4 regions of the Acidovorax sp. JHL-3 genome follow, and region 1 is predicted to be linked to each of the others. Evidence: predicted binding sites of a transcription regulator. Region 1 holds the regulator's gene; each other region holds the start of a gene.
The links. Region 1 encodes LexA, which represses DNA repair genes until DNA is damaged. Its sites were predicted from a motif close to ACTGTATNNNNATACAGT; they were not measured.

Region 2: a site for LexA is predicted at 3,872-3,889, ahead of recA (recombinase RecA). Genes of this name have one in related genera too.
Region 3: a site for LexA is predicted at 2,314-2,331, ahead of K226_RS0116405 (PA0069 family radical SAM protein). Genes of this name have one in related genera too.
Region 4: a site for LexA is predicted at 1,878-1,895, ahead of K226_RS0109265 (DNA topoisomerase IV subunit B). Genes of this name have one in related genera too.

What each region holds. Positions count from the first base shown of each region.
Region 1 covers NZ_JAFU01000001.1:2,755,216-2,762,347, forward strand. The annotation lists gene lpxK (tetraacyldisaccharide 4'-kinase) at 1-265, shown strand, start outside; gene K226_RS0112870 (Trm112 family protein) at 284-466, shown strand; gene kdsB (3-deoxy-manno-octulosonate cytidylyltransferase) at 463-1,269, shown strand; gene adk (adenylate kinase) at 1,427-2,083, shown strand; gene K226_RS0112885 (asparaginase) at 2,201-3,154, opposite strand; gene lexA (transcriptional repressor LexA) at 3,237-3,911, shown strand; gene K226_RS0112895 (D-2-hydroxyacid dehydrogenase family protein) at 4,582-5,589, shown strand; gene K226_RS0112900 (branched-chain amino acid ABC transporter substrate-binding protein) at 5,699-6,829, opposite strand; gene K226_RS20290 (hypothetical protein) at 6,973-7,132, opposite strand, start outside.
Region 2 covers NZ_JAFU01000001.1:657,317-664,448, reverse strand. The annotation lists gene K226_RS0103035 (response regulator transcription factor) at 1-80, opposite strand, end outside; gene K226_RS0103030 (N-formylglutamate amidohydrolase) at 216-1,145, opposite strand; gene K226_RS0103025 (tripartite tricarboxylate transporter substrate binding protein BugE) at 1,263-2,228, opposite strand; gene K226_RS0103020 (LysR substrate-binding domain-containing protein) at 2,340-3,302, shown strand; gene K226_RS0103015 (MarR family winged helix-turn-helix transcriptional regulator) at 3,278-3,808, opposite strand; gene recA (recombinase RecA) at 3,949-5,055, shown strand; gene recX (recombination regulator RecX) at 5,189-5,650, shown strand; gene argC (N-acetyl-gamma-glutamyl-phosphate reductase) at 5,814-6,746, opposite strand; gene sucC (ADP-forming succinate--CoA ligase subunit beta) at 6,918-7,132, shown strand, end outside.
Region 3 covers NZ_JAFU01000004.1:212,998-220,129, forward strand. The annotation lists gene K226_RS0116400 (sodium-dependent bicarbonate transport family permease) at 1-1,056, shown strand, start outside; gene K226_RS0116405 (PA0069 family radical SAM protein) at 1,161-2,312, opposite strand; gene rnk (nucleoside diphosphate kinase regulator) at 2,445-2,858, shown strand; gene K226_RS0116415 (acyltransferase) at 3,017-4,138, opposite strand; gene K226_RS0116420 (nitronate monooxygenase family protein) at 4,352-5,305, opposite strand; gene K226_RS0116425 (acyl-CoA dehydrogenase) at 5,433-7,132, opposite strand, start outside.
Region 4 covers NZ_JAFU01000001.1:1,955,873-1,963,004, forward strand. The annotation lists gene K226_RS0109250 (bifunctional 2-polyprenyl-6-hydroxyphenol methylase/3-demethylubiquinol 3-O-methyltransferase UbiG) at 1-321, opposite strand, end outside; gene K226_RS20055 (hypothetical protein) at 402-551, opposite strand; gene K226_RS0109260 (MFS transporter) at 587-1,804, opposite strand; gene K226_RS0109265 (DNA topoisomerase IV subunit B) at 1,928-3,910, shown strand; gene K226_RS0109270 (lytic transglycosylase domain-containing protein) at 3,947-4,780, shown strand; gene parC (DNA topoisomerase IV subunit A) at 4,777-7,131, shown strand.

The DNA of each region.
Region 1 (7,132 bases):
TTTTGCCATGCTGCGGGCGCAAGGGCTGCAACTGGCGGGTGCCGAGGCACTGCCTGATCACTATGATTTCAATAGCTGGGAGCGCCCTTCAGATAAGGAAATAGTCCTTATTTGCACTGAAAAGGATGCCGTGAAGCTCTGGTCACTGCACCCCGATGCGATGGCGGTGCCACTGGAGCTGGATATCGATCCCGCCTTCATGAAAGCACTGGATCGCCGGCTCGCGCCGTGGCGGGCCACGCCGCTATCATCCCCCTCTGCCTGATTTCCGGAAAATGCCGTCATGGATTCCAAACTGCTTGAACTGCTCGTCTGCCCTGTCACCAAAGGTCCGTTGATCTACGACCGCGAGCGCCAGGAACTGGTGTCGCGCAGCGCGCGACTGGCCTATCCCGTACGCGACGGAATTCCCGTGCTGCTGGAAAACGAGGCGCGCACCCTGACCGACGAGGAGCTGCAGGCGTGAGCCCAGCCACGGCAACGGGCTTTACGGTGCTGATCCCGGCACGCATGGCATCGAGCCGCCTGCCCGACAAGCCCCTGGCCGACATCGCCGGCCTGCCCATGGTGGTGCATGTGGCCCGCCGCGCCGTCCAAAGCGCTGCGACACGCGTGGTGGTGGCCGCCGACGACCCGCGCATTCTGCAAGCCTGCCAGGCCCACGGCGTGCAGGCCCTGCTCACGCGCACCGACCACGCCAGCGGCAGCGACCGGCTGGCAGAAGCCTGCACGCAGCTTGGGCTGGACGGTGATGCGGTGGTGGTCAACGTGCAGGGCGACGAACCCCTGATGGACCCGGCGCTCATCGACGCCGTGGCGGCCCTGCTGCCCGCGCGGCCCGAGGCGAGCATGGGTACCGCAGCCCATGCCATCGACACCCTGGCCGATTATGAGAACCCCAACGTCGTCAAGGTGGTGCTGGACGCCCGGGGCCTGGCCCATTACTTCAGCCGTGCGCCGATTCCACACGCCCGCGACCATGCAGGCAAGGCCTGGTGGCAAGGGGCAGCGGCACAGGCCGCGCCCGGCATTGCTGCCCTGACCGGATTTGCGCCGCTGCGCCATATCGGCATTTACAGCTATCGCGCGGGTTTTCTGCGGCAGTTTCCCGGCCTGTCCCAGGCACCCACCGAGACGGTGGAGGCGCTGGAGCAGTTGCGGGCACTTTGGCACGGGCACCGCATCGCCGTGCACATCACCGCAAAGGCGCCCGGCCCCGGCGTGGACACCCCCGCCGATCTGAACCGGGTGCGGGCACTGCTGGCCTGAAACCACGCACGTCGCCACCTGATAGGGGTGCGCTGACGTAAGCCAGGGCAAGGCACTCACATGCTATCCTTGAACGCAAAGAGAGTACTGCGTCTTGGGCGTGCGCCTGCGCCTTCTGCCAGCAGTGCCGGCCGATTTCTAACCTTCGAGGATTTCCATGAGACTTATTCTGCTGGGCGCTCCAGGCGCCGGAAAGGGCACGCAAGCCACGTTCATCTGCCAGAAGTACGGCATCCCGCAAATCTCGACAGGCGACATGCTGCGCGCAGCGGTCAAGGCTGGCACACCGCTGGGCTTGCAGGCCAAGGCCGTGATGGATTCGGGTGCCCTGGTCAGCGATGACATCATCATTGGACTCGTCAAGGAACGCATCACGCAACCAGATTGCGCCAACGGCTTCCTGTTTGACGGCTTCCCCCGCACCATTCCGCAAGCCGACGCCATGAAGGAAGCCGGCGTCAAGCTGGACTACGTGCTGGAGATCGATGTGCCGTTTGACGCCATCATTGAGCGCATGAGCGGCCGCCGCTCGCACCCTGCCAGCGGCCGCACCTACCACGTCAAGTTCAATCCGCCCAAGGTGGCAGGCAAGGACGACGTGACAGGAGAGGAACTGATCCAGCGCGAAGACGACAAGGAAGAAACTGTCAAGAAGCGGCTGCAGGTGTACAGCGACCAGACCCGCCCCCTGGTGGACTACTACAGCAACTGGGCCAAGGCCCAGCCGGGCGCAGCCCCCAAATACCGCGCCATCAGCGGCACGGGCAGCGTTGAAGAGATCACTGCACGCGCCCTGCAGGCACTGTCCAGCTAAAGCGCTCCACGTTGGGGTAACGCACCGGCCTTTGTCCGGTGCGGCCAGCGCGCGGCCAATGTTGCACCTTGCATGCACCGCGGCGTTGGCGGCCACCGCGGCACAACCATAAAGCCGTTACGCCAGTAGTTCCAGCATCAGCGAGATGCGCGCCTTCACCGCAGACAAGCCCCGGGAATCCGCAAACGTATCGCCGGGCTTGGGCAAAATCTGGCCCTCCGGGCAGCGCGTGGAACGCACCACACGCACTCCGGCAGCCTGGGCGCGCAGCAGTGCGCCTTCCAGTGCACGGTGGATCGTTCCGTTCCCCGTGGCGGCCACCACGATGCCCTGCACACCATCGCGCACCAGTGAATCCACCAGAGCACCGGTGGCACCGGCATAACTTAGAACCACCTCGACCCGGGGCCATTGCACACAAGATGCTATGTTTTTCATAGCTAAGAGCGCTTGTTTTGATTGGCCTGAAGGCCAATTTTTCACTAAACGTACAGCACCCTCCTCCACCCAGCCCAACGGCCCGGCATCGCCTGAGCTGAACGCATCCACGCGGTAGGGGTGCACTTTCTGGACACGCTGAGCGCAGTGCACCGCGCCGGCTGCCACCACCACAACGCCCCGGGCGCCTGGAGTCGTTGCCACGGCAACGGCATCCAGCAGGTTCTGCGGGCCATCGGGCACCAATGCCGTTGCGGGTCGCATCGCGCAGGTCAGTACCACCGGCTTATGGGCATCCAGCACCGACTGCAAGAACCACGCGGTCTCTTCCAGCGTGTCGGTGCCGTGGGTGATAACAACGCCGCGCACGTCGGGGTCGGCGAGAGCGCTGGCACAACGCTGTGCAAGCGCGCCCCACACACTGAACTCCATGTCCTTGCTGTCCAGCTGCGCAATCTGCTCGGCGACCAGACTGCCACCTGACGCCGCTTGCAGGCCGGGTACGGCATGCAACAACTGCTCGACCCCCACCTGTGCAGCGGTGTAGCCGATGTTGTCGTCTGCGGCAGACGCCGTGCCGGCGATGGTCCCCCCCGTCCCCAGCACCACAATTTTTTGTCCGTGCACTTGCATCCTTTGAAAAACTGGTGAAAAATACAGTTACTGGATTAAAAAACAGTTATCCGCCACCACTGTGGCACGCACTGGAAACGCCATGCTCGACCATCCCAAGCTCACCGCCCGCCAGCAACAAATCCTGGACCTGATCCAGATGGCTATTTCCCGCACCGGCGCGCCGCCTACACGGGCCGAAATCGCCACCGAGTTGGGCTTCAAGTCGGCCAACGCCGCAGAAGAGCACTTGCAGGCCCTTGCGCGCAAGGGCGTCATCGAGTTGGTCAGCGGCACCTCCCGCGGTATCCGCTTGCGCAACGAAACGGTGCGCTCCATCAATGCGGCACGCGGCACCCAGTTCAGTCTGCCCATGCCAGGGTTGTCGCAGCTGGTTCTACCCCTCATTGGTCGCGTGGCCGCTGGCTCGCCCATTCTCGCGCAGGAACATGTGGACCAGACCTACAGTGTGGAAAACAGCCTGTTCCAGCACAAGCCCGACTACCTTCTCAAGGTGCGCGGCATGTCCATGCGCGACGCCGGCATCATCGATGGCGACCTGCTTGCCGTTCAGTCCACTCGGGAGGCCCGCAACGGCCAGATTGTGGTGGCAAGGCTGGGCGATGATGTCACCGTCAAACGCCTGCGCCGCACGGCCAGCACCATCGAGTTGCTTCCCGAAAATCCCGACTACCCGGTCATAGTTGTCCAACCCGGAGAGGTTTTCGAGATTGAAGGCCTGGCTGTGGGTCTGATCCGCAACACCATGCTCATGTAATTTCCTCCACCTGCTGCGTGCCTCAGGTGGTGGGCGTTTGGAAAAACCTTATGGTTTTCCAGCCCTGAGAGCGCGCACCATTTTGCAATCCTGCCTGTGCTCAACCTCTGATTGACGGAGTTTTCACATGCGTCTTGCCTTCTCCACTTTCTCTGCGCTTTCTCAATCGTTTTCTGCACTCGCACACTGGCTTCACCCGAGCCGTGGCGAGCTTTCGAGCAGTGCTGCGGCACCTACAGCGAGCACTGCCAGCGTCTGCAGCCAAGGCCCCTTACCGGGCGCGGTCTCCGGTATTGCCGGGCGGTCGAAACCTCCGTTGCGCCAGCTGGCAAGCGTCGGCATGTCTGTACCGCGCAGCCACATCACACATCGCGTACACAGTGCGACGTCGGGCACTTTCGCGCCTGGTGCATCCAGTCACCGAAACACCCGACGCCCGGTACGCGTGCTGCACCCAGCAGCCCGCGCAGAGGTCGGGCGCATGGTCATCGCGGGCCGCATGGCCGACGTCTGCGCCGAGCTGGAGCGCATGGCGGCGTGCGATACATGGCATCACTGATACCGGTGTCCGTATATCCGAAACTGCGAGCGCCACAAAACGTTGCATTCTGATAGCGGCCTTCTGGCCCGAGCAGGCTTCGACCAGTCCACGCCAAGGCACAATGTCGGGATGAATATTGTGATATTGGATGACTATCAGGATGCGGTGCGCAAACTCCACTGCGCAAGCCGACTTGATCCCTATTCTGCGAAGGTTTACACCAACACGGTGAAAGGTCAAGGACAGTTGGCCGTGCGCCTGAAGGATGCCGACATCATCGTGCTTGTGCGTGAACGCACCCAGATCACGCGCCAGCTGGTCGAGAAACTACCCCGACTGAAGCTGATTGCCCAAACCGGCAAGATAGGTAGCCATATCGATGTGGCAGCCTGCACCGAACGCGGCATTGCGGTAGCAGAGGGGGTTGGATCGCCTGTGGCGCCGGCGGAACTCACCTGGGCGCTCGTGATGGCGGCCACGCGACGGTTACCTCAGTACATTGCCAACCTCAAACACGGCGCGTGGCAGCAGTCCGGGCTCAAGGCGGCCTCCATGCCTCCCAACTTCTGCATCGGCAGCGTGTTGCGCGGAAAAACGCTGGGAATCTGGGGTTATGGCCGTATTGGTCAACTGGTGGCTGGTTATGGCCGCGCGTTTGGCATGAACGTGCGCGTTTGGGGTCGCGAAGCGTCCCGCGCCCAAGCCCTGACCGATGGTTACCAGGCGGCCACCAATCGGGAAGAGTTTTTCTCGCAATGCGATGTGCTGTCCCTGCACCTGCGGCTCAATGACGAGACCCGCGGCATCATTTCACTGGAAGACCTTTCGTGCATGAAGCCCACCGCGCTGCTGGTCAACACCTCGCGGGCTGAACTGATTGAGCCCGATGCACTGATTGCAGCCCTGAACCGCGGACGGCCGGGCCTGGCTGCCGTGGATGTTTTTGAAAGTGAACCCATCCTGCAAGGCCATGCCCTGCTGCGCCTGGAGAACTGCATCTGCACGCCCCACATCGGGTATGTCGAGCAGGACAGCTACGAACTGTATTTCGGTGCTGCCTTTGATAACGTGGTGAACTTCATCAAGGGGACACCAACCAATATCGCCAATCCCGGTGCGCTGCAAGTGCGACGTTGAGGCTTGGTCGTTCCCCCTACGTTGCTAAAGCGCCTAAACAAAAAGGCTTCCCGAGGGAAGCCTTTTTGTTGGGCAGCATCCAGAGCTGCTGCCCGCCGACTCTCTCAATTTAGTTCAGAGGGGTCTTTTTGCCATCCTTGTAGACATACAACGTGATGGCTGGGTTCTTCATTTCTCCGTTAGGCTCAAAGGAGATCGTCGAGGTCACGCCCTTGAACTGCGATTTCAGCAATTCGGGGGTATAGACCTTGGGGTCCACGGAATTGGCGCGTTTCATGGCGTCGACAATCAGGTGAGTAGCGTCGTAGGTGTAGGGGCTGTAGACTTGGAACTGACCTGGGTACTTGGCGTCGTACTTGGCTTTCCACGCCTTGCCGCCGGGCATCTTGTCGAGCGATGCACCACCTTCAGCGCACACCACGTTGGACAGGGTCTTGGCGCCTGCAGCCAGCTTGGCAATTTCGGCGGTGCAGATGCCGTCACCACCAAAATACTTCACGTTGCCCATGCCCAGCTGTTCCATCTGGCGCAGCATCGGACCGCCTTGGGGATCCATGCCACCGAAGAAGATGGCATCAGGGTTCTTGGACTTGATAGCCGTCAGGATGGCCATGAAGTCGGTGGCCTTGTCGGTAGTGAACTGCTCGTCCACAACCTTCATGCCCTTTTCGGCGGCAACCTTCTTGAACACATTGGCCACACCCTGGCCATAGGCCGTGCGATCGTCAACGATAGCAACCGTCTTGAGCTTCAGGGTGTCAGCGGCATAGAACGCCAAGCCTGCGCCCAAGGCGTTGTCGTTGGCAATAATACGGAAGGTGGTCTTGTATCCAGGCTTCGTCAGGTTGGGGTTGGTAGCCGCACCCGTAACGTGAGGAATACCGCAGTCGTTATAGACCTTGGACGCAGGAATGGTCGTACCGGAGTTCAGGTGACCCACGACGCCAGCCACTTTGGCATCGCACAGTTTTTGTGCAGCAGCCGTGCCCTGCTTGGGATCTGCTGCATCGTCTTCCGCCTGCAACTCGAACTTGATCTTCTTGCCACCGATGGTGATGCCCTGTGCGTTCAACTCTTCAATGGCCATGCGCGCGCCATTTTCGTTGTCCTTGCCGTAGTGGGCCTGGGCGCCGGAAACCGGAGCCACGTGGCCGATCTTGACCACTTGCTCTTGTGCAGAGGCCATACCAGCAACAGCTGCGATAGCAGCAACCACGGTCAGTTTCAACTTCAATTGCATATCAATCTCCAGTAAAGATAAACGCTGAGAATTGTTCTTGTGTCTCAACGCAGGCGAACATATCGCAATTTACGGGCCAGATCATTAGGGAACACGCCTAAATGCGAGTGAAACCACAGGGATATACCCTGTCATCCAATGGACTACGACGGATTGCCGCTAGCCAGCTCGTCAGCCACCGCCTCATAAACCGCATGCCGCACCACCGATTCGATTTCTTCCCGCAAACGGGGCAATACGGACCGGGTCTGCTCCTGCACCACCAGTGCAATCGCCTCGCGCAGCCTCTGGTCGAGCACCACA
Region 2 (7,132 bases), 2.1 Mb from region 1:
ACCACCGCCCCCGAGGCGCGCAGCGTGCGCAGCAGGCCATCGGCCAGCACCTGGTCGTCTTCGGCAATAAGAATGCGCATGCGGGAGTCTCCTGGTGGGAGGCGGCGGTCTGGTGCCGCGCCTGTGCCACGATTTTAGGCGGCGCCGCGCCGCAGTGCAGGCGCTTTGCAGCGAGGGCGGGGGTGGAGGGCCCACCCCGGCGCAGCCAAGGCCCTTCAGCGTGGGTCGGTCACCAGCAGCTTGTGCACCAGCGCCTGCAGGTCGGCCTGCAGGCGGGCCATGCCCTCGGGGTGCTGCTCCAGGGTGGTTTCGTCCATGTAGAGCTTGCGGTTGATCTCGACCTGGATGCTGTGGCGGTGCTGCGCCGGGTTGCCGTAGCGGCGCACCAGCTCCACGCCCTTGTAGGGGTGGTTGTATTCCACGCTGTAGCCACAGCCGCGCAGGTGCTCGCAGATCAGGGCCGACAGCGCCGGGCTGGCGGTGCTGCCATCGCGGTCGCCCACCACGAAGTCGGCATGCACCATGCCCGGAAACTCGGTGGCATGGCTGGCGGCCACGGCGGGCATCGAATGGCAGTTGATGTGGATGCTGTAGCCATGGCGCGCATGGGCCGCGTCAATGGCCTGCGCCACGGCGGCGTGGTAGGGGCGCCAGCAGCGGTCAATGCGCGCACGCACCTCGGCCACCGAGAGCAGGCGGTTGTAGATGGGTTCGCCTTCGTCCGTGAACTTCCAGATCAGGCCCTTGCCCAGACGCACCTTGCTCAGCACCTTGGGGTCGGTCGATATGGGGTCGGTCCATTCACCATCGAGCAGCGTGGTGTCGAGCTCGGTGGTGTCGCGGTTGGCATCGAGGTAGATGCGCGGGAAATGCGCCTCGACCCAGGCCACGCCCAATGCGGGGGCAAAGGCGTAGATCTTTTCGACGTGGGTGTCTTCCGCACGGCGCAGCGTGGGCAGATCGCAGACCGCGCCAAAATCGTGTGGGTAGAACGTGCCGCTGTGCGGCGAGTCCAGCACCAGCGGGGTGGTGCCGGGCTGTTGCGACACCATGCTGACGGGGGGCGCGGCAACGCCGGGCGTGCCCGTGGCACCGGGCTCCGGTTGCTGGAAGCGGTGGTTGATCAGTTTCAAGGCTGCATGCATAGGCAAAGTGTGCGCAATTTGGGGCGGCCGGCCTAGCCGCCCAGACCCGAAAGACCCTGTGGTTATCCCTGAGTCTTTCCGGTTGTGGCCGTCGGGCCCGCAGGCCCGCTGCTGAAATCAGTCGAGGCTGACCTTGGCGAATGCCGCCACGCCTTTCATCTTGTCGATTTCGCGGGCGATTTGGGTTGTGAATGCCTTGGGCGTCGTTCCCGAGGGGTACAAGCCTTGCCTGGCCAGCCGCTCGCGCACGTCGGGTTCCTGCAGGGCCTGGGCCACGGCTTGCTGGATGCGATCCACCGCCGCAGTCGGCGTGCCGGCAGGTGCCACCAAGCCAAACCACGACGGATCGTTGTTGGCAGCATGGCCCAGTTCGCCATAGGTGGGCACATCGGGCAGCACGTCCAGCCGCTGGGGCCACGAAACGGCCAGCGCCTTGACCTTGCCAGAATTGATGTGCGGCAGTGACGAAGCCACCTGGTCAAAGTACACCGCCACCTGTCCCGCCAGCACATCGTTGATGGCCGGGCCTGCACCACGGTAGGGGATGTGCACCATCGAGGTGCCGGTGCTGCTCTTGAACAGCTCGCCCCACATGTGGCCGATGGTGCCGTTGCCCGGCGTGGCATACGACACCTTGCCGGGGTTGGCCTTGAGGTATTTCACCAGGTCGGCAAAGTCCTTGACCGGCAGTGCCTTGGGGTTGACCACGATGACGCCCGGCGCTTTGACGATCTCGGTCACGCCCACGAAATCCTTGGTGGGGTGGTAGGGCAGTTTGCTGTACACGGCGGGGTTGACCCCGTGGGTGGACAGCGTGGCCACGCCAATGGTCAGGCCGTCTGCAGGGGCGCGGGCCACTTCAGCCATGCCGATGGAGCCACCCGCGCCGCCGCGGTTTTCCAGCACCACGGGCTGTTTGAGGATGCGGGCCAAAGCGTCTTGCAGCGTGCGCGCCGTGATGTCGGTAGCGCCCCCCGGCGGGAAAGGCACGATCATGCGCAATGGCTTGCCTTCCTGGGCAAAAGACATTCCAGGCACGAAAGACACAGCAGCCAATGAGGCAAGCAGTTGACGACGTTGCATAGGTTCATTCTCCTTTGGGATGCACTGAGGTTACCGAAGCTGACGCCTTCTACCAAGCAACGGATATGCCTGATAACATTCCATTTTGGAATGTATTGAGTGCAACCTGCCATGTCATTGCGCCGCCTCGCCCCACCTTTGCACCTGCTACGCGCGTTCTCCACCGTGGCCCGGTTCGGCGGTGTTTCACGCGCTGCCGAAGCGTTGCACCTCACGCAAAGCGCCGTGAGCAAGCAGATCAAGGACCTGGAAGCCTGGGTGGAAGTGCTGTTGTTCGAGCGCACCCACAAGCGCCTGGCGCTCACCCCTGCCGGGGAGCGCTACGAGAAAGCTGTGCAGGCCGTGCTGCTGCAACTGGAAGCTGCCACACTGGAGCTCATCACCAGCGACGACGGCGGCGGCGCACTGCACCTGTCGAGCCTGCCCACCTTTGGCGCCAAATGGCTCATTCCACGGCTGCCGCAGTTCCAGCTGCAGCACCCGCAGGTCACGCTGCATTTCGTGCCGTATGTGCACAGCTACAACTTCGAGCGGCCCGAGCTCGACTGCGCCATCCTCTTCGGTGACGGCCACTGGCCTGGTGCCCACGCCCACTACATCACGGGCAACGATGTGGCGCTGATCGCCCCGCGTGCCAAGGTGGCCGACTGGCCCATTCACACCCCGCACGACGTGGCGCGCCACACGTTGCTGCGCCATGTGACCGTGCCAGACGCTTGGCTGCGTTGGAGCGAAACGCACGGCGTGCAGGGCAGCATCGACCCATTGGCCGGGCCGCAGTTCGACCAGTTCCAGACCATGATCCGTGCCGTGATGGCGGGCATGGGCCTGGCGCTGGTGCCGCGCTGCCTGGTGCAGGACGAGATCACCGCAGGCGTGGTGCGCGAGCCCCTGGCCGATGCCGCCCGGCGCGGCGGCTACCAGAGCGATGTGGGCTACTGGCTTTGCTACCCCGAAGGGCGCATGCAGCTGCATGCGCTGCAGTGTTTTCGGCAATGGGTGCTGGCCTGCGCGGAGCCCGTGGACGCTATGGACGCAGCAGCGGCGATTCAACCACCCGCTGCCCCGGCATAAGCCTCCAGCCCAATGGCCACCACCGTGGCCACGTCCTGCCCCACCTCTTCACGAAACTCTGCTTCTGCCTGCGCCACGGCGTCGCGAAACGCCTGCAGCCAGGCCAGGCCCGTGGGCGTAAAGCACACGCGCCGCGCGCGCGCATCCAGCGGGTCGGCCGCGCGCGTGACCAGGCCCCAGGCCTCGCACTGGTCCACCAGGTTGGCCATGGCCTGCTTGGTCATGCCTGCGCGCTGGGCCAGGTCGGTCAGCCGGTCGCCCTGCAATGCCAAGTGCCGGGTGATGTGCACATGGGCTGCCGTGACCTGATCGCGCGCCGCCAGGTTGGACAGCGCCAGCGGCACCTCGACATTGCGCGCCATGAGCTGCAGCACCCGGGCATCGAAGCGGCGCAGCGCACTGCCCATCAGGCGACCCAGGTGGGTCTGGCGCCAGCGGTCGTCGGGCGCCGAAATGGCCGGGATGGGGAGCGTGATGGAGAGGGGCGCGGGTGAAAAATCATCCATGCCGCATTGTCAGGCAAACTGACTAAAAATTGCTTTATCTCGATTCCATTGCTCGCATAAACTACTGTTCAAGCATCCAGCCTGTGATTAACCGCAGAGCGATGCCAGCATCCAACCTGTTGTTTTTCAAGGAGTTTCTCATGGACGTCGCAGTCAAAGGCACCAACCCCGCATTGCCAGTGAACACCGAAAAGGCCAAGGCCCTGGCCGCCGCGCTCGCCCAGATCGAGAAGCAGTTTGGCAAGGGCACCATCATGCGCCTGGGCGAGGGCGAGGTGATCGAGGACATCCAGGTCGTCTCCACCGGTTCGCTGGGCCTGGATGTCGCCCTGGGCGTGGGCGGCCTGCCGCGTGGCCGGGTGGTCGAAATCTATGGTCCGGAATCGTCGGGCAAGACCACGCTCACGCTGCAGGTGATTGCCGAGATGCAAAAGCAGGGCGGCACCTGCGCATTTGTCGATGCCGAGCACGCCCTGGATGTGCAATACGCCCAGAAACTCGGCGTGCAGCTCTCCGACCTGCTCATCAGCCAGCCAGACACCGGCGAGCAGGCGCTCGAAATCGTGGACAGCCTGGTGCGCTCGGGCGCCGTGGACCTGATCGTCATCGACTCGGTGGCCGCCCTCACCCCCAAGGCCGAAATCGAAGGCGAAATGGGCGACAGCCTGCCCGGCCTGCAGGCCCGCCTGATGAGCCAGGCGCTGCGCAAGCTCACCTCCACCATCAAAAAGACCAACTGCATGGTCATCTTCATCAACCAGATCCGCATGAAGATTGGCGTGATGTTCGGCAGCCCCGAGACGACCACCGGCGGCAATGCGCTCAAGTTCTACGCCTCGGTGCGCCTGGACATTCGCCGCACCGGCACCATCAAGAAGGGTGACGAAGCCATCGGCAACGAAACCAAGGTCAAGGTGGTCAAGAACAAGGTGTCGCCCCCGTTCAAGACGGCCGAGTTCGACATCCTGTTTGGCGAAGGCATCAGCCGCGAAGGCGAGATCATCGACATGGGCGTGAACGCCAAGATCGTTGAAAAAGCCGGTGCCTGGTATGCCTACAACGGCGAGAAAATCGGCCAGGGCCGCGACAACGCCCGCGAGTTCCTGCGCGAGAACCCCGACCTCGCCCGCGAGATCGAAAACAAGGTGCGCGAAAGCCTGGGCATTGCCCTGCTGCCCGCCGCCCTGGAAGCTGCCCCCGCCACCAAGCCAGCCAAGGCCGAGAAGGGTGAGAAGGAAGACAAGTAAGAGCGGTAGCAAGAGCGGCAGCGGGCGCCTTTCATGCAAGGCGCACCGGCTACTTTTTTTTGAGGTCAAATAGGCTGCTGGCGCTTACCCAATAAGCGCCAGCAGCTATTAATAATATAGCAAAAATATCGCCATGGCCTTTGGCACCCTCTCCCTCAAGGGCCGCGCGCTGCGGCTGCTGTCCCAGCGCGAACATTCGCGCACCGAGCTGGCCACCAAGCTGGCGCGGCACGTGCAGGAGGGCGACGACCTCAACGCCGTGCTGGACGACCTGCAGGCCAAGGATTTCATCAACGCCAACCGCGTGGCCGAATCGCTGGTGCACCGCCGCGCTGGGCGCCTGGGCACGCAGCGCCTGGTGCAGGAGCTGCGCAGCAAGGGGCTCGATGATGATCTGGTGCGCGCCACGGCCGAGCGCCTGCGCGCCACCGAGCACGAGCGTGCCCAGGCCGTGTGGCGCCAGCGCTTTGGCAGTGTGGCCACCGATGCACAAGAGCGTGCGCGGCAAATGCGCTTTCTGGCCGCACGCGGGTTCTCGGGCGACGTGGTGCGCCGTGTGGTGCGCGACGGCAGCCCCGACGACGAGCCCACGTGAAAGATGGGGCCACTGCCAGGGAACTGGATTGCCGGTAATTTTGGATAAAAAAGGCCCTCAGCCCTTTATCCATGAGCGCAGCAAGCTATCAAATACGAAGCATTTCAACCGCCAGTCAAGCCAGTCGGCTGCGTCAGGCCCCGCTGTCGCAGGGCCTGCCCATTCACAAACCCAGCATCAACTGCAGGTTTTGCACTGCCGCACCGCTGGCGCCCTTGCCCAGGTTATCCAGGCGCGCCACCAGCACGGCGTGGCGGTAGGTTTCGTTGGCGAACACCCGCAACTCCAGCTTGTTGGTGTCGTTGAGCGCGGTGGGCTCCAACTTGCCGTCTTCGGTGGGCGGCAGCACGCTTACCCACTGCGCGGGCGTGTTGCTCTGGGCGTAGTGCGATGCCAGCGCGTCGTGCAGATCGGCCGCCTTGGGCTGGCCCGGCAACAGATCAAGGTGCAAGGGCAATTGCACCAGCATGCCCTGGCGGAAATTGCCGACGGCGGGAACAAAAATGGGCCGGCGTGTGAGCCCGGTGTATTTCAGGATCTCGGGCAGGTGCTTGTGCGACAGGCCCAGTGCATACAGCTCAAACGGCGCGGCCTGGCCTTGCTCATAAGCTTCGATCATGGTGCGGCCGCCGCCTGAATAGCCACTGACCGAAGGCAGCGCGAGCGGAAAATCCTTGGGCACCAGGCCTGCATCCACCAGCGGTCGCAGCAGGGCAATCGCGCCGGTGGCGTAGCAGCCGGGGTTGGAGACGCGCATTGCCTCGCGCACGGCCTGCGCCTGCCCTGCGGCCAGCTCAGGAAAACCAAACACCCAGCCCGGCGCCGTGCGGTGCGCGGTGCTGGCGTCAATCACCTTGACTTGGCGGCCGGTGGTCTTTTCGATGTAGTCGACCATGGCCACGGTCTCGCGTGCCGCGTCGTCGTGCAGGCACAGCACCACCAGGTCCACGCCCGCAATCAATTCGCGCTTGGCGGCAGGGTCCTTGCGCAACTCGGGCGCAATGCTCACCAGCTCGATCTGGGGCATGGCCTGCAGGCGTTCGCGGATCTGCAGACCCGTGGTGCCGGCTTCGCCATCAATAAAGATTCTGGACATGTGAATGCTCCTGCAAGGGGGATCGCGTTCTGGCCACCCCTGTAAGCTTGGCACAAGGGATGGTGCATTGCAGCATGATACATTCACAGGCTGCCATGTCCCGAGCCCGCGGCCAGACATTCTTTGTCCATGGTAAACGGGTAAATACCACCCTTCCCTGAGAGAGACCTCATGAAGATTCACGAATACCAAGGCAAGGAAATCTTGCGCAATTTTGGTGTGCCCGTTCCGCGTGGCATTCCCGCATTCACGGTGCAAGAAGCCGTGGAAGCAGCACAAAAACTTGGCGGCCCCGTGTGGGTTGTCAAGGCCCAGATCCACGCCGGTGGACGCGGCAAGGGCGGCGGCGTGAAGGTTGCCAAGACCATCGAAGACGTCAAGCGCAT
Region 3 (7,132 bases), on a different contig from region 1:
TTGTTTTTTGCCCTGGGGGTGTTTGCGGGCCTGGTCCGATCGAACCTGGAGATGCCTGCAGCAATCTCCAAGTTCTTGTCGATCTACCTGCTGATGGCGCTGGGGCTCAAGGGCGGTTTTGCGCTGGCGGCATCGGGGCTCACGCCCAGCGTGGCCAGCAGCCTGGGCCTTGCGGTGCTGCTGGCGGTGGTAGTGCCGCTGGTGGGCTACGTGCTGCTGCGGCGGGTGGTTTCGGGCTTTAACGCCGCGGCGGTGGCGGCCACGTACGGGTCGGTGAGTGCGGTGACGTTTGTGACGGCCACGCAGTACCTGGATTCGCAGCACATTGCCTACGGCGGCTACATGGCGGCCGCCATGGCATTGATGGAGTCGCCCGCGATTATTTTGGCGGTGATGCTGGCCAATGCGTTGCGCCAGCATCAAGCCACGGCATCGACCGGCACGGTGCCCGCACACCGCGGGCAGCCGGTGATGGCAATGGTCTCTGCGGGCGCAGGTGCGCCGGGCGGTCACAGCATGGGCCATGGCAGTGCGGTCGCAGCGGCATCGCCAGCCCCAAACCTTTCGGTGGGCAAGATCCTTCACGAGTCGTTTACCGATGGCACGCAACTGCTGCTTCTGGGTGCGATGGTGATTGGCCTGGTGACGGGCGACGAGGGCAAGGCCGCAATGCAGCCTTTTTCGGGGGACCTGTTCAAAGGCATGTTGTGCCTGTTTTTGCTGGACATGGGGCTGAACACCGCGCGCAGCCTGCCTGCGGTGCGCCATCAGTCGCCCTGGCTGCTGGCGTATGCCGTCGTGGGACCACTGGTGCACGCCAGCCTGGCGCTGGTGCTGGCGTGGTGGCTGCAGGTGCCTGCGGGCGATGCAACGCTCTTGATGGTGCTGGCCGCCAGCGCCTCCTACATCGCCGTGCCTGCAGTGGTGCGCTATGCCATCCCCGAAGCGCAACCATCGCTGTATGTGAGCCTGTCACTGGGGGTGACGTTTCCATTGAACATCGTGCTGGGTATTCCGCTTTACACGCAGGTGGTGCAGTGGGCCTGGGTGGGTTGAGGCCGGCAATGCGCACCCTGCCCGGTCACTCTTTGCAGCCAATGCCTGCCTCTGCGCGTTGATTGCGCCTCTAGATCAATCGTGCCCAGGCGCGACGCCGCAGCCTAAAACAAACTCCCCTGCCCTTGCGCCAGCCCGGGTCTGAACTGGGTGAGGTCCAGCTCCACCCGCTCGCGGTTCAGCCCCAGCCGGCGGCAGGTGGTGGCAAACCGCTGGCGCAACAGATCGGCCCACAGGCCGGCCCCTTTCATGCGCGACACATAGCTGCTGTCGTAGGTCTTGCCTGCGGCGCGGGCCGCGGGGCCCAGCTGGTGCAGGTCCTGGATGCGCGCCATCACACGCGCGGCGCGGTCGGGGTAATGCAGCGCCAGCCACTCGCGAAACAGCGCATCCAGCTCCCAGGGCAGCCGGATGACTGTGTAGAAAGCGCTGCGCGCACCGGCATCGTGTGCGGCTGCCAGCACCTGCTCCATGTCTTCGGTGATGAAAGGGATCTGCGGCGCCACGCTCACACCCACGGGCACGCCCGCATCGGCCAGCGCACGGATGGTGCGCAGGCGCCGGTGCGGCGCGGCTGCGCGCGGCTCCATGCGGCGGGCCAGCGCGGCATCGAGCGTGGTGATGGTCACATACACCGCCGCCAGGCGCTGCGCCGCCAGTGGCGCCAGCAGGTCGAGGTCGCGCTCCACCCCGCTGCTTTTGGTGATGAGCGAAAACGGATGCCGCGCATCACGCAGCACCTCGATCACGCCCCGCGTGAGGCGTAACTCGCGCTCCACCGGCTGGTAGCAATCGGTGGCCGAGCCGACGTTCAGCGTGCGCGGCACATGGCCGGGGCGCGCCAGTTCGGCGCGCAACACCTCGCCGATGTTGTGCTTGGCAATAATCTGCGTCTCGAAATCGAGCCCCGGCGACAGGTTCAGATAGCTGTGCGTGGGGCGGGCATAGCAATAGACACAGCCATGCTCGCAACCGCGGTAGGGGTTTACCGAGTGCTCAAAGAAGATGTCGGGGGAATCGTTGGCGCACAGCGCGCTGCGGGCGGTTTCCCGGTGCACCCGGGTGGGCTGCGACGTGGCCTGCGCCTCGCCATCCCAAGGAAAATCCCAGCCATCGTCCACCACCGTGCGCGAGTCCTTTGCAAACCGGTGCGGCATGGCCGTGACGGCACCCCGGCCGCGAATGGCGTGGATGGGAATGCGCGCTTCGGGCGGCGAGCCGCCGGGCGAATCAGCGGGATCAGCATCGCTTTTCATAACTGTATGAATATACAGTTTTTAAAGCATTTCCGCGAAAACCTCGCCCACCGCTTTGACCACGCGGCACAGTGCGAGATTCACGATCCACTACAGTCCCGCCCTTTACAACTAGCTTTCGAGGTACACGCCATGGCGCGCACACCCCAGATCACCCTGTCCTCCCTGGACCTGGACCGCATTGAAGCACTGCTGGCGGCGATTCCTGCCAGCGTCTTTCCGGGCAAGGCCGACCTGCAGGCAGAGCTGGACCGCGCCGACGTGGTGGCGCCCGAGGAGATTCCGCCCAATGTGGTGACCATGAATTCCACCGTGCAGTTCACGATCGAGGAAACCGGCAAGGAGTTCTGCCTGACGCTGGTGTACCCGCGCGACATGGACGGCAGCGCCGACCGCATCTCGATTTTTGCGCCCGTGGGCAGCGCCTTGCTGGGCCTGGCGGTGGGCGATGAACTGGCATGGCCTGGCCCGGGCGGCAAGTCGATGACGGTGCGGGTGAAAAGCATCGTCTACCAACCCGAAAGCGCGGGCGAGCTGCACCGCTGACCGGCACGAGCCACCGCACTTGTGTGAGGCATGGCCATCGACAAGTTGTGTGGGCCTCGTGACCAGTGCTCGCCTTCTCACAGCGCCTGTCAGCCAGGCGGCACCGCACCCCCAAGAAGAATCGACAGGAAGGCCCGAGTGATCAAGTGATCAAATGATCAGGCGATCAGGTTGGTCGTCACGGCCACCAGCATGCCGGTGCCCACCAGCCCGGCCTGCCAGCGCAGCGCCGTGGTCCAGGTCGGTACGTGGCGTTCCACACGCGCGTACAGCTGCTTCCCTGCCAACAGCGACAGGGCAAACGCGGCCAGCATGCCCAGCGCATTCCATTCGGGCGATTGCGGCCAGACATGGCTGACCACCGCATTGACCAGCAGGCACACCGGAAAATGCACCAGAAAAACCGAATACGACATCTGACCAAGCCGCACCAGGGGCGCAAACCCCTGCCACTGCCGCCAGCGGGGTGAGCGCAGTGCCCACGCCAGGGCCAGTGCCGTCACCAGCGCCACGGCAATGCGCGCCCTGAAGTCCAGCGCCAGGGCAGCGATGCCCAGCAGGGTGATGGTGGCCATCCACCCGCCCGCACGCGGGGCCTGCACGGCCCAGCAAGCCATCATGCCGAGCCCATAGGCCCCAAAGAAATACAGGGCCCACATGTCAAGCTGCGGCTCGCGGTTGAACACCAGCAGCGACATCGCCGCGCCCACCACCACCAGCGCACGCCCCAGCCAGGCAGCGTGGCGCACGCGCCCCTCGCCACACATGGCCCGCACCAGCGCGAGCAACAGCACAGAGCCGGCAAAAAGCTGGAAGTCGATGGCGACATACCACACCCCCGCCGACAAGGCCTCTTCGCCCACGATGTCCTGAAGCAGCAGCGCATTGGCCACCAGCTGGCCCAGGTCGGGCGCACCGGGCACCGAGGGATGATCCATCCAGCTGCCCACCAGCGCAGCCACTAACACGGCCAGCAGCAGGGCCACGGAATACGGCACCACCAGCCGCACAAACCGCCGTGTGATCTGCTGCCTGGCGCTGTCAAAACGGGCAAGTCCCTGCGGTGCCAGACTGGCCGCCGCCAGATAGCCACCCAACACCAGAAACACCTGCACGGCCATGCGCCCGTAGTCGTAAAGCCAGGCCATCAACCCCGGCGCCAGCGGCTGCGCGATATCCGACATGGGGCCGTAAAAAGCCAGGTGGTGCCACACGATGGTGGCGCAGGCAACGCCCTTGACCATGTCGATCAGCGGCGTGCGGGATTGGGGAGAAGTCATGCGAACCAATGAAACGATGGCGTGATGCCGACCCGCAGGCGGGGCCATCCAACTTTTGGTGTCTGGGGGCTGGACAACAAAACGGGTGTGTTCTGCGGCACGAGAGGCCCTCGCGCTGCGCAGGGGCACCTGATTCAGCACGCTTGCGAAGCTATTAATTCAATAGCTATCAACGCAATGCTGTCAAGCGCTAGAGCCCCAAAATATCCAGAATTACAGCTTCAACCGCGCTCGCGCGGCTTGGTATTCGCCGCGCAGCTTGTCCACCAGCTCTGCCGTGCTGGTCACCGCATTGATCGCGCCGATGCCCTGGCCGCAGCCCCAGATGTCCTTCCAGGCCTTTTTCGCGTCACCACCAAAATTCATCTTGCTGGGGTCGGACTCGGGCAGATTGTCCGGGTCCATGCCGGCTGCGCGGATCGACGGCGCCAGGTAGTTGCCGTGCACGCCGGTGAAAAGGTTGCTGTAGACGATGTCGTCCGAATTGCCGTCCACGATGGCCTGCTTGTAGGCATCGGAGGCGCGCGCCTCGTGCGTGGCAATGAAGGCCGAGCCGATGTAGCCAAAGTCCGCGCCCATGGCCTGGGCCGCCAGCACGGCATCGCCGCTGGCGATGGAGCCGCTCAGCGCCACCGGGCCGTCGAACCACTGGCGAATCTCCTGAATCAGCGCAAACGGGCTCTTCACGCCCGCATGGCCGCCTGCGCCCGCGGCCACGGCGATCAGGCCATCGGCGCCCTTTTCGATGGCCTTGTGCGCAAACTTGTTGTTGATGATGTCGTGCAGCACGATGCCGCCCCAGGCGTGCACGGCCTGGTTCACGTCTTCGCGTGCGCCCAGGGACGTGATGATGATCGGCACCTTGTATTTGGCGCAGACCTGCATGTCGTGCTCCAGCCGGTCGTTGCTCTTGTGCACGATCTGGTTGATGGCAAAGGGCGCAGCGGGCTTGTCTGGGTTGGCTTTGTTGTAGGCCGCCAGGGTTTCGGTGATTTCAGCCAGCCATTCGTCCAGCAGCTCGGCGGGGCGGGCGTTGAGCGCGGGCATCGAACCCACCACGCCCGCCTTGCACTGCTCGATCACGAGCTTGGGGTTGCTGATGATGAATAGCGGAGATGCGATCACAGGCAGTGACAGGTTCTGCAACACGGGAGGCAGTTTGGACATGGCAACAACTTTCCGAAAAATATGAATCAAATGTGCCTCTAGCGCTTATTGAATAAGCGCTTGCAGCTATCATTTTTATATCAAACAGCCCCCGTGTATCCGGGGTGCGTCACATGGCAGGCAAGCTTCAGAAGGCTTCCAGCGCCAGATCGGTCACGCTGTCGGCGCCTTCAACGATGCTGTCGCGCAGGCCTGGCGCCTTGACCAGGATGTGCTCGGCATAGAACTGCGCCGTGGTGATTTTTGCGCGCAGGAAGGCTGCGTCCTGTCCCTTGGGCAACAGTGCCTCGGCCACCAGCAGGCTGCGCGCCAGCTGCCAGCCCGCCACCAGGTTGCCGGCGAGCATGAGGTAAGGCACGCTGCCCGCAAAAACGGCGTTGGGGCTGGACTTGGCGCCACCGGCAACGAAGTTCACCACATCCAGGAAGGCCTGGCGCGCCGCCGCCAGCCGGCGTGCCACCGCGTTGGCTGCGGGGGTGCCGCTGGCCAGCAGTTCGCCTTCGGTCTTTTCAATCTGCGCGGCGATGGCGCGGGCCGACTGGCCGCCGTCGCGCGCCGTTTTGCGGCCCACCAGGTCATTGGCCTGGATGGCGGTGGTGCCTTCGTAGATGGTCAAAATCTTGGCATCGCGGTAGTACTGCGCCGCACCCGTTTCTTCAATAAAGCCCATGCCGCCGTGCACCTGCACGCCCAGGCTGGTGACTTCCAGGCTCATCTCGGTGCTGTAGCCCTTGACCAGCGGCACCATGAATTCATAGAACGTGGCATTGTCCTTGCGCACCTGGGCATCGGGGTGGTGGTGCGCGGCGTCGTAGGCGGCAGCGGCCGTGCTGGCCATGGCGCGGCAACCCTCGGTGTAGGCGCGCATGGTCATGAGCATGCGGCGCACATCCGGGTGGTGAATGATGGCGGCGCTGGCGTTCATGCTGCCGTCTACGGGGCGGCTCTGCACGCGGTCCTTGGCGTAGCCCACGGCCTTCTGGTAGGCGCGTTCGGCAATCGCAATGCCCTGGACTCCCACGCCAAAGCGCGCGGCGTTCATCATGATGAACATGTATTCGAGGCCACGGTTTTCCTGGCCCACAAGGTAGCCCACGGCACCGCCATGGTCGCCAAACTGCAGCACCGCCGTGGGGCTGGCCTTGATGCCCATCTTGTGCTCGATGCTGACGCAGTGCGCGTCGTTGCGCGCACCCAGGCTGCCGTCCTTGTTGACGAGGAACTTGGGCACGACAAACAGGCTGATGCCCTTGACGCCCTCGGGCGCTCCCGCCACGCGGGCCAGCACGAGGTGCACGATGTTCTCGGCCATGTCGTGCTCACCCCAGGTGATGTAGATCTTGGTGCCGAAAATCTTGTACGTGCCATCGGGCTGCGGGTCGGCCTTGGTGCGCACCAGCGCCAGGTCCGACCCAGCCTGGGGCTCGGTCAGGTTCATGGTGCCGGTCCACTGGCCCGAGATGAGCTTTTCGAGGTAGATCGCCTTGAGCTCGTCGCTGCCTGCGGTCAGCAGCGCCTCGATGGCACCATCGGTCAGCAGCGGGCACAGGGCAAAGCTCATGTTGGCGCTGTTGAGCATCTCCGTGCAGGCCGCGCCAATGGTCTTGGGTAGACCCTGGCCGCCAAAGTCGGCAGGGTGCTGCAGGCCCTGCCAGCCGCCCTCGGTGAGCTGGCGGAAGGCGTCCTTGAAGCCCGGGGTGGCCGTGACCACGCCGTCCTTCCACGAAGACGGGTTCTTGTCGCCCTCGAAGTTCAGTGGAGCCAGCACGCCCTCGGTGAACTTGGCGCACTCTTCCAGCACGGCAGCTGCCGTGTCCAGGCCGGCAT
Region 4 (7,132 bases), 800 kb from region 1:
CACACCGCCAGGGGCCACGCTGTCCACCAGAAGGGGCAGCAGCGGGCGCCAGAGGTAGTTGGTGACGATCACCGCGCCAAACTGTCGGCCAGCGAAAGGCCAGGGGCCGTCTTCAATGTCGGCACAGTGAATTTCACCCCAGGCCGCGCACGCCGCCACGGCATCGGCCGAGCGGTCTACGCCCACGGTGGGGTGGCCGTGCTGGTGCATCCAGCGCAGGTGCCTGCCCGCGCCACAGGCCACGTCCAGCGCGGTGCTGCCTGGCGGCGCCAGGGTTGACCAGCGGCGAACCCAGTCGGATGGTGCTTCAGTGCCGTGCATTGAGGAGAATAATTGCTATAAAAATAGTAGCTGCTAGCGCTTGCTTTATAAGCTCTAGAGGCTAAAAAGGCTTAAAAATATCAAAAACATGCCCACATCTGGTCTGCTAGCATGACCATGAACCCCGGCACGGTGTACATCGCAAACACCGCCAGCAAGATCAGCAAGGCGGCCACCCAGCCCAGCAGCCGGGCAAAGCGGGATGTGTGGCGCGGTGTGGGGATGTGCATGGGGCCGTCAAGGGTGTTGGGTTGCCGGACGTTTTTCAGGCGGGCTGCGGCGTGCCGCGCTGGATGGGGGCTTCCTTGACGGGCAGATTCACCAGCCCCGCAAAGATGCCCAGTCCGATCGCGATGTACCACACCACATCGTAGCTGCCCGTGCGGTCATACAGATAGCCGCCCAGCCACACTCCCATGAAGCTGCCCACCTGGTGGCTGAAGAAGACAAAACCTCCCAACATCGACAGGTGCTGCACGCCAAAGATCTGCGCAATCGTGGCATTGGTGGGGGGCACGGTGGACAGCCACAGCGCCCCCATAACGGCAGAAAACACGTACACCGACAGCGGCGACAGCGGTACCAGCAGAAAAACCGAAATCACCACGGCCCGCGCAAAGTAGATGAAGGCAAGGATGTTGCGTTTGGGCATGCGCTGGCCCAGCGTGCCCGCAATGTAGGTGCCAAACACGTTGAACAGCCCGATCAGTGCCAGCGCATAGCTGGCCACCTGGGGCGAGAGCCCGTGGTCGCGCAGGTAGCTGGGCATGTGCACGCCAATGAACACCACCTGGAACCCGCACACAAAATACCCCGCCGTCAGCAGCAGAAAGCTGGGGTAGCGAAACGCCTCACCCAATGCCTGCACAATGGTCTGGTCGCGCCGGGCGGGGGTGGATGCGTGGAACCCGGGCTCGCGCAGTCCGAAGGCCAGCGGAACAATCAGCAGCACCATCAGGGACAGCGCCAGCAGCGCCTGTTGCCAGCCCAAACTGCTGATCAGCCAGCCCTCTACCGGCACCATCAGAAACTGGCCAAACGAGCCGGCCGCCGCCGCCACACCCATAGCCCACGAGCGTCTTTCGGGCGCAATCTGTCGGCCCAGCACGCCGTAGATCACGGCATAGGTGGTTCCGGCCTGGGCCGCGCCAATCAGCACACCCGCCGTGAGTGCAAACAGGGTGGGCGTAGGTGACAGCGCCATGCCAGCCAGCCCAAGGCCATAGAGCACTGCGCCGCCTATCAGCACGCGAAACGCGCCAAACCGGTCGGCCACCATGCCGACAAAAATGCCGATCACGCCCCACGAGAGGTTCTGGATGGCAATCGCCAGGGCAAACGACTGGCGTGTCCAGCCCATCTCCTGGGTGATGGGTTGCAACCACAGCCCGAAGCCGTGGCGGATGCCCATGGACAAGGTCACGATGGCGGCACCGCACGCCAGCACCTGGAACATGGACAATTTTTGGGGATTCGTGTGCATTCAAGGAATGTAGCCAATCCGGCGTGCATTTGCCTGACGCCTGCACGACGCGCGGCTCGCCATCGTGCTGCAGGCTGGGTATTTATCCAGTCCCAACAGCGCTGCGGCACTACAATCCGCCCCATGTCTGCCAAACCGTCATCAGTGTCCGCCAGCGAATATTCCGAGGGTTCCATCCGTGTGCTCAAGGGCTTGGAGCCCGTCAAGCAGCGCCCGGGCATGTACACCCGCACCGACAACCCGCTGCACGTCATTCAGGAAGTGCTGGACAACGCCGCCGACGAGGCACTGGCGGGCTACGGCAAGAAAATCAAGGTCACGCTCCATGCCGACGGCTCGGTCAGTATCGAAGACGACGGGCGCGGCATTCCCTTCGGCCTGCACCCCGAGGAAAAGGCCCCGGTGATCGAACTGGTGTTCACCCGTCTGCACGCGGGCGGCAAGTTCGACAAGGGCAAGGGCGGGGCCTACAGCTTCTCGGGCGGCCTGCACGGTGTGGGCGTGAGCGTGACCAACGCGCTGGCCACCCGGCTGGAAGCCACCAGCTACCGCGAGGGGCAATCGGCCCGGTTGGTGTTCTCGGCGGGCGATGTGATCGAGCCCCTGGTGGCGCGCCCCCTGGAGGCCGGTGAGCGCAAGCAGGGCACCACGGTGCGAGTTTGGCCCGACGCCAAATACTTCGAATCGAGCGCCTTGCCGCTGGGCGACCTCACCCACCTGCTGCGCAGCAAGGCGGTGCTGATGCCGGGCGTGTCGGTCTCGCTGATCAACGAAAAAACACGCGACACCCAGACCTGGCAATACAAGGGCGGCCTGCGCGACTACCTGCAGCAAACGCTCAACGGCGACCCGGTGATACCGCTGTTTGAAGGCGAGGGCTTTGCCGACAGCAGCAACGACAGCTTTGCCGAAGGCGAGGGCGCCTCGTGGTGTGTGGCCTTCACCGAAGACGGCCAGCCCGTGCGCGAAAGCTATGTCAACCTGATCCCCACCAGCGCGGGCGGCACGCACGAAAGCGGCCTGCGCGATGGCCTGTTCAACGCCGTCAAGAGCTTCATCGAGCTGCATTCGCTTCTGCCCAAGGGCGTGAAGCTGATGCCCGAAGACGTGTTTGCGCGCGCCAGCTATGTGCTCTCAGCCAAGGTGCTCGACCCGCAGTTCCAGGGCCAGATCAAGGAGCGCCTGAACTCGCGCGACGCGGTGCGGCTGGTCAGCGGCTTCGTGCGCCCCGCGCTCGAGCTCTGGCTCAACCAGCATGTGGACTACGGCAAAAAGCTGGCCGAACTGGCCATCAAGGCCGCACAGACGCGCCAGAAGGCCGGCCAGAAGGTCGAAAAGCGCAAGGGCTCGGGTGTGGCCGTGCTGCCCGGAAAGCTCACCGATTGCGAAAGCCGCGACATCGCCTACAACGAAGTGTTCCTTGTCGAGGGCGATTCGGCCGGTGGCAGCGCCAAGATGGGCCGCGACAAGGAGAACCAGGCAGTGCTGCCCCTGCGCGGCAAGGTGCTCAACACCTGGGAGGTAGACCGCGACCGGCTGTTTGCCAACAACGAAATCCACGACATTTCGGTGGCCATGGGGGTGGACCCGCACGGCCCCAACGACTCACCCGACCTGTCGGGCCTGCGCTATGGCAAGGTCTGCATCCTCAGTGATGCGGACGTGGACGGCTCCCACATCCAGGTGCTGCTGCTCACGCTTTTCTTTCGCCACTTCCCCAAGCTCATCGAAACCGGCCACATCTATGTGGCGCGCCCGCCGCTGTTCCGGGTGGACGTGCCCGCGCGCGGCAAGAAGCCTGCGGCCAAGATGTATGCGCTGGACGAGGGCGAGCTCACCGCCATCCTCGACAAGTGCGCGAAAGACGGCGTTCCGCGCGAAAAATGCCAGATCAGCCGCTTCAAGGGCCTGGGCGAGATGAACGCCGAGCAGCTGTGGGAGACCACGCTCAACCCCGACACCCGGCGCCTGTTGCCCGTGCAGTTGGGCGGCACCGACTTTGCCGCCACCGAGGTGCTCATCACCAAGCTCATGGGAAAGGGCGAGGCGGCATCCCGGCGCGAGTTGATGGAGCTGCATGGCGACGCGGTGGAAGTGGACATCTGACCGCAGATGCCTGACCGCCCCTTGTCGGTGTTTCACATGCTCACCATTCATCGCCTTTTAGGCCTCTTGCGCTTGCTGGCTGTGCCTTTGCTGCTATTGATAGCGCAGCAGGCAGCGCATGCCGACCTGTGGGCCTTTGTGGACCCGCGTGGTGTGACCCACTTTGCCGCAGAGCAGGTGGATGCGCGCTACGAGCTTTTTTTTCGCGGAACGCAATTCGACTCCTCGCGCGATGCGCCTGCAAGCGATCAGCGCCCTGGGCAGGCGCAGCCTCCCGCGGTGCGCTTGCTGGCATTTTTTGACATTTCGCTCGATTACAAGCGCGTCAAGCACCATTTGCGGGCCTCGGCCAGCCGCCAGGGGGTGGACTACGAGTTGCTGCAGGCCCTGATTGCCACCGAATCGGGATTTGACGCTGGTGCCGTGTCACCCAAAGGAGCTATCGGCCTGATGCAGGTCATGCCTGCGACGGCAGGGCGGTTTGGCGTGGCGGCGGACACCCGCCGGACGGTGGCGCAGAAGCTGTTGGACCCGGCCTTGAATGTGTCTGCCGGCACCCGCTACCTGCGCTATCTGCTCGATCTGTTTCCCGGCCGTCTGGACCTGGCCCTGGCTGCCTACAACGCAGGCGAGGGCGCGGTGCAAAGGGCGGGTAACCGGATCCCGGCCTACAAGGAAACCCAGAACTATGTGCGCACCGTGCTCGGCCTGTATGCCCAGCTCAAGCCGCCAGCGCCTGTGCTGGCGCAGCGTGCGGGCCCCGGCCGTGTGCGCATGGAGCTATCGGGCGGCGCCTTGAACCGGGGCAATCTGCCCGCCACGCGTGTGGCCCCGCCCCAGAACGTGACTGAACCGAACCCGAACGAATGAGCGACCAACCCACTCTCGATTTCACTACCGCCGGCGACGGGGGCGACTCCCTGGATCTGGCCGGTTATGCCCAGCGCGCCTATCTTGAATATGCTTTGTCGGTCGTCAAGGGCCGTGCATTGCCCGACGTGTGCGATGGCCTCAAGCCCGTGCAGCGGCGCATTTTGTATTCGATGGACCGCATGGGCCTGGGCTACAGCGGCCCCACGCGCAGCACGGCGGCCAAGCCCGTCAAGAGTGCCCGCGTGGTGGGCGATGTGCTGGGCCGTTTTCACCCGCACGGCGACCAGTCGGCCTACGACGCGCTGGTGCGCATGGCGCAGGACTTTGCCCAGCGGTACCCGCTGATTGACGGCCAGGGCAACTTCGGCAGCCGTGACGGCGACGGCGCCGCCGCCATGCGCTACACCGAGGCGCGCCTGTCGCGCATCACCAGCCTGCTGCTCGACGAGATCGATGAAGGCACGGTCGATTTCATGCCCAACTACGACGGCAGCACGGAGGAACCCCGCCAGTTGCCCGCACGCCTGCCGTTTGCGCTGCTCAACGGCGCCAGTGGCATTGCCGTGGGCCTGGCCACCGAGATCCCCAGCCACAACCTGCGCGAGATTGCCGACGCCTGCATTGCACTCATCAAGACGCCCTCGCTCAGCGCCGAAGACCTGCTGGCGTTGGTGCCCGGCCCGGACTACCCCGGCGGCGGCCAGATCATCAGCAGCGCGGGCGATATTGCCGACGCCTACCGCACGGGCCGTGGCAGCCTGAAGGTGCGTGCGCGCTGGAAGATCGAAGAACTGGCCCGTGGCCAGTGGCAGCTGGTGGTGAACGAGCTCCCGCCTGGCGTGAGCACACAGCGCGTGCTCGAAGAAATCGAAGAAATCACCAACCCCAAGGTCAAGGCCGGCAAAAAGGCGCTGAGCCAGGACCAGACACAGCTCAAGGCCAGCATCCTGGCCGTGCTGGACGTGGTGCGCGACGAGTCCAGCAAGGACGCGCCTGTGCGCCTGGTGTTCGAGCCCAAGACCGGCAAGACCCCACAGCAAGAGCTGATCACGGCGCTTTTGGCCCACACCAGCCTCGAAACCTCGGCACCCATCAACCTCACCATGGTGGGGCTGGATGGCAAGCCCGTGCAGAAATCCATGCGGCTGATGCTGGAAGAGTGGATCGCCTTCCGCCAGGGCACCATCACCCGCCGCACGCAGCACCGGCTGACCAAGGTGCTGGACCGCATTCACATCCTCGAAGGGCGGCAGACCGTGCTGCTCAACATCGACGAGGTGATTGCCATCATCCGACAGGCGGACGATCCCAAGGCCGCACTGATTGCGCGCTTTGCCCTGAGCGACCGCCAGGCCGAAGACATCCTCGAAATCCGCCTGCGCCAGCTGGCGCGGCTGGAAGCCATCAAGATCGAGCAGGAGCTGAAAGAGCTGCGCGAAAGCCAGGGCAAGCTCGAAGACATCCTGAACAACCCCGGCTCGCTGCGCCGCACCATGGTCAAGGAGATCGAAGCCGATGCCAAGACCTTTGCCGACCCACGCCGCACCCTGATCCAGGCCGAGAAAAAAGCCGTGGCCGAGGTCAAGGTGGTGGACGAGCCCGTCACGGTGGTCGTTTCACAAAAAGGCTGGGTGCGTGCGCGCAATGGCCATGGCCACGAGGCGGCCAGTTTTGCCTTCAAGGCGGGCGACGGGCTGTATGCCACGTTTGAATGCCGCACCGTGGACCAGCTCATCGCGTTTGGCAGCAATGGCCGCGTGTATTCGGTGCCGGTGGCCCTGTTGCCCGGTGGGCGTGGCGACGGACAGCCGGTCACCACCCTGATCGAGCTGGAATCGGGCACGCAGCTGCTGCACTACTTTGCCGGCCCGGCAAGCGCCGTGTTGCTGCTGTCAAACTCAGGTGGCTATGGATTCTTGGCCAGCGTGGAAAACCTGGTCTCGCGTCAGAGGGGGGGTAAATCCTTCCTGACACTGGGTGATGGCGAAACGGTTTGCCCGCCTTCGCACGCGGCGGGCAGCACCGGCGGTCAGCCGCTACCTGCCGCCACGCATGTGGCCTGTGCCTCGGCGGGGGGGCGCATCCTGACGTTCGAGATCAGCGAACTCAAGACCATGGCCAACGGTGGCCGTGGCCTGATGCTGATCGACCTGGAGCCCAAAGATCAGCTGGCGGGTGCCGTTGCCTACACGCGCAGCATCCGCATCGAGGGCGTAGGCCGGGGCGGCAAGCTGCGGGAAGAAACGCTCGAAATCCGCTCGCTCAACAACGCCCGCGCAGCCCGTGGACGCAGGGGCAAGGCGGCAGATCTGGGGTTCAAACCGGCATCCGTGACGCGCGTCGAATAGC